Regions from separate parts of the Streptomyces sp. SM18 genome, predicted to be linked through region 2. Evidence: riboswitches for the same ligand, from Rfam matches in the RefSeq annotation. Region 2 holds a riboswitch; the other holds the start of a gene.

Region 1 (2,194 bases), 1.6 Mb from region 2:
CCTGTGGAAGCTGCACGACGGGACGCTCGTCGAGTCCGTCCTCATGCGGTATCCGGACCGGGTGACGATGTGCATCTCCTCCCAGGCCGGCTGCGGGATGAACTGCCCGTTCTGCGCCACCGGGCAGGCCGGGCTCGACCGCAACCTGTCGACCGCGGAGATCGTCCACCAGATCGTGGACGGCATGCGCGCCCTGCGCGACGGCGAGGTCCCGGGCGGGCCCGCGCGGCTGTCCAACATCGTCTTCATGGGCATGGGCGAACCGCTGGCCAACTACAAGCGCGTCGTCGGGGCGATCCGCCGGCTGACCGACCCCGACCCGGACGGGCTCGGGCTGTCGCAGCGGGGCATCACGGTGTCCACGGTGGGCCTGGTTCCGGCCATGCTGCGTTTTGCCGACGAGGGATTCAAGTGCCGCCTCGCCGTCTCGCTGCACGCCCCGGACGACGAGCTGCGCGACACCCTCGTCCCCGTGAACACCCGCTGGAAGGTCCGGGAGGTCCTGGACGCTTCGTGGGAGTACGCGGAGAAGTCCGGCCGCCGGATCTCCATCGAGTACGCGCTGATCCGCGACATCAACGACCAGGCGTGGCGGGGCGATCTGCTCGGCCGGCTGCTCAAGGGCAAGCGGGTGCACGTCAACCTCATCCCGCTGAACCCCACGCCCGGCTCCAAGTGGACCGCGTCGCGGCCCGAGGACGAGAAGGCGTTCGTCGAGGCCATCGCGGCCCACGGGGTGCCGGTCACGGTCCGCGACACCCGCGGCCAGGAGATCGACGGCGCCTGCGGGCAGCTCGCCGCCTCCGAGCGCTGAGCCGGATCCGGCCGGGCCGCGGCGGCCCGGCCGGACGGCCGTGAACCGGCCGACGAGGCGTTTTCCGGCCGGTGTAGCCTGGCCGGGAGATTCAACTTCATATTCCGACAGGGGAGCGCCACAGCGCTGAGAGTGCGGCACCGGACACCGGTCGTCGCAGACCCTCTGAACCTCGCCCGGGTCATTCCGGGTAGGAAGTTCGGACCTTACTCAAGCTGTTGCGCCCTGCCCGCTCACCGAGCGGGCGGGGCCGCGTCTCTTCCTGGTCACCCCCAGGAGGAATCACATGAGCACCACCACGAAGTACGCGGCGACCGCCCTCGCCGCCACGCTCGGCGTCACCGCCCTCGCGGGCTGCGGCAGCTCCGACGACGCCTCCGGGACCGGGAATTCCGGCGGGTCCAAGACCGTCACGCTGGTGAGCCACGACTCCTTCGACGCCTCGGACTCCGTCCTCAAGGCGTTCACGAAGGAGACCGGCTACACGGTCAAGGTCCTCAAGAGCGGTGACGCCGGAGCCGCGCTCAACCAGGAGATCCTGACCAAGGGCTCCCCGCGCGGCGACGTCTTCTTCGGCGTCGACAACACCCTGCTCTCCCGGGCCCTGGACAACGGGCTGTTCACCCCGTACGAGGCGAAGGGCCTCGACCGGGTCGCCCCCGACGTCCAGTTGGACGCGGACAAGCACCGGGTCACCCCCGTGGACACCGGCGACATCTGCGTCAACTACGACGTGAAGTACTTCGCCGACAAGAAGCTCGACCCGCCGGCGTCCTTCGACGACCTGCTGAAGCCCGCGTACAAGGACCTCCTCGTCACCGAGAACGCCGCGACCTCCTCGCCCGGCCTCGGCTTCCTGCTGGGCACCGTCGCCACCTACGGCGACAGCGGCTACCAGGACTACTGGAAGAAGCTGAAGGCCAACGGCGTCAAGGTCGTCGACGGCTGGGAGCAGGCCTACAACGAGGAGTTCTCCGGCTCCGCGGGCGGCAGGAAGGCCGGTGCCGACCGGCCGCTCGTCGTCTCGTACGCCTCCAGCCCGCCCGTCGAGGTGCTGTACGCCGATCCGCAGCCCGAGAAGGCGCCGACCGGGGTCGCCACCGGCACCTGCTTCCGGCAGATCGAGTTCGCCGGACTGCTCGACGGCGCGAAGAACCAGGCGGGCGGGAAGGCACTGCTGGACTTCCTGATCAGCAAGCCGTTCCAGGAGGACATGCCGCTGAAGATGTTCGTGAACCCCGTCGCGAAGGACGCCGCGCTGCCCGAGCTCTTCACCGAGTTCGGCGCGCAGGCCGCGAAGCCCGCGACGGTGGCCCCGGACAAGATCGCCGAGCACCGTGAGCAGTGGGTCCGGTCGTGGTCCTCGATCACCGTGAAGTA
Region 2 (2,194 bases):
CAGGGCGGCGAGCACGGTCGTCACCGGCACCGAGGCGACCAGCCCGATCGACCCGACGAGCGTCCGGACGATCTCCTCGGCGACCAGTTCGCTGTTGGCCACCACTCCGACGCTGCTCTGCGCGATGGAGAAGAGCAGCAGCAGGGGCAGCGCCGCGCCCGCGTACGCGAGCACGAGGGTGTTGACGACCGAGGCGATGTGGTCGCGGCCGATCCTGATACCGGCCTTGTACAGCCGCCGGACCCCCATGGTGGGGTCCGCCTGGTGCAGTTCCCAGACCGCCGACGTCTGGGTGACGGTCACGTCGTCGAGCACGCCGAGCGATCCGATGATGACACCGGCCAGCAGCAGGCCGCTCATGTCGATCTCCGGGTACAGCCCGTGGATCAGGCCGGTGTTGTCGTCGGTGTTGCCGGTCAGGCTCGCCCAGCCGATGAAGAGGGAGCCCAGGAGGCCGATCAGCACCAGTGAGATGAGTGTGCCGAGGACGGCGACGGAGGTACGGGCCGTCAGCCCGTGGCAGGTGTAGAGGGCGATCAGCATGATCGCGCTGGCCCCGACGACGGCCACGAGCAGCGGGTTCGAACCCTGCAGGATCGCCGGCAGGATGAACAGCGTGAGCACCGCGAACGAGACCGCGAGGGCGATCAGCGCCATGAGTCCGCGCAGTCTGCCCACGCCGACCACCGCCAGGGCGAAGATTCCGGCCAGCAGGGCCATCGGGAACGAACGGTCGACGTCCGTCACCGAGTACTGGAGGTCGCGGGGCGCGTCGGGCGCGTACGCCACGACCACCCCCTGACCCTGCTTCAGCTTCCGGGTCGCGTCGGGCTGGATGATCTCGACGAACGTGCGGCCCTTGTCCTTGCCGGTCGTCACCTCGACCGTGGCCTTCTTGCACGAGCCCGTCTGCTCGGCGACGGCCTCACGCCCGGACGGCGTCGAGGTGTCGCCGGTCGGCGGCACCTGCCCGGCGTTCACGTCGGCGCAGTCGACCGCGACGACCTTCACCACCCGGCCGTCCTGGGTCTGCCGGTCGAAGCCGACGCCCGTGCGTTCGTGGGCCGGGGCCCCGCCGGGCCAGAGCGCCACCATCCCGACGAGGACCGCGGTGGCGAAGGGGATGAGCACGGCCGCGATGACCTTGCGCAGATGTGTGGAGACCGGTGCGGCCGGACCGTGGCTGTGCGTGTGGGCATGCGCATGGCTCTGCGTGCTGCCCGGAGCGGGGTCGTGGGGGTCGGGTGCGCTGTGTGGGGACGTCACCCCGCGATCATCCCAAGAAGAGGGGAGGCCCTCTGGCCAGCACGCCAGACGGGAGGCTAGCGTGGAGACACCTTTGCACACGCGGGAGCTCGGAGCACCGGGCTGAGAGGGCGCTGACCTCCGTATATCCGTACGGGACACGCTGCGCCGACCGCCGAACCTGTTACCGGGTAATGCCGGCGTAGGGAGTAGGTCTCATGACCACAGCGGACGCACGCACGCCTGCCTCGAAGCAGAATGCGCAGAAGGCGCCTGACACACGGAAAGTGCCTGACGCGCGAAAGACCCCGGATGTGCGGAATGCTCCGGCGGGCGAGGACGGGAAGTCCATCGGCTGGCACAAGGGGTACGTCCAGGGCTCGCGCCCGGACCTCCGGGTGCCGGTCCGTCAGGTGCACCTCACCAACGGCAAGGACGTGACGCTCTACGACACGTCGGGGCCGTACACCGATCCCGCCACCGGGACCGATGTCCGCCGGGGGCTCGCGCCCCTGCGGGAGAACTGGATCGTCGCCCGCGGGGACACCGAGGAGTACGAGGGACGCCCCGCGCGCCCCGAGGACGACGGGCTCAAGCACACCTCGCCGCGCGGAGGTCTGCGCAACCTCGACGCGGTCTTCCCCGGACGGCCGCGCCGCCCCCGCCGCGGTCGCGACGGCCGGCCGGTCACCCAGCTCGCCTACGCCCGCCGCGGCGAGATCACCCCGGAGATGGAGTACGTCGCGATCCGGGAGGACGTCGCGCCCGACGTCGTCCGCGAGGAGATCGCGGCGGGCCGGGCGGTGCTGCCGGCCAACGTGAACCACCCGGAGATCGAGCCGATGATCATCGGCAAGCGGTTCCTGGTGAAGGTCAACGCCAACATCGGCAACTCCGCGGTCACCTCCTCCATCGAGGAGGAGGTGGACAAGATGACCTGGGCGACCCG

Evidence for each region. Region 2 has a riboswitch for thiamine pyrophosphate ahead of thiC (phosphomethylpyrimidine synthase ThiC). Riboswitches for the same ligand answer to the same signal wherever they lie in the genome.
Region 1: it holds a riboswitch for thiamine pyrophosphate, as region 2 does, so the genes downstream of both, B9S64_RS24235 (thiamine ABC transporter substrate binding subunit) here and thiC (phosphomethylpyrimidine synthase ThiC) in region 2, are expected to answer to the same signal.

Annotation. Positions count from the first base shown of each region.
Region 1 covers NZ_CP029342.1:5,335,749-5,337,942, forward strand. The annotation lists gene rlmN (23S rRNA (adenine(2503)-C(2))-methyltransferase RlmN) at 1-814, shown strand, start outside; TPP riboswitch at 914-1,029, shown strand; gene B9S64_RS24235 (thiamine ABC transporter substrate binding subunit) at 1,101-2,194, shown strand, end outside.
Region 2 covers NZ_CP029342.1:3,695,520-3,697,713, forward strand. The annotation lists gene B9S64_RS16535 (YibE/F family protein) at 1-1,266, opposite strand, end outside; TPP riboswitch at 1,338-1,471, shown strand; gene thiC (phosphomethylpyrimidine synthase ThiC) at 1,464-2,194, shown strand, end outside.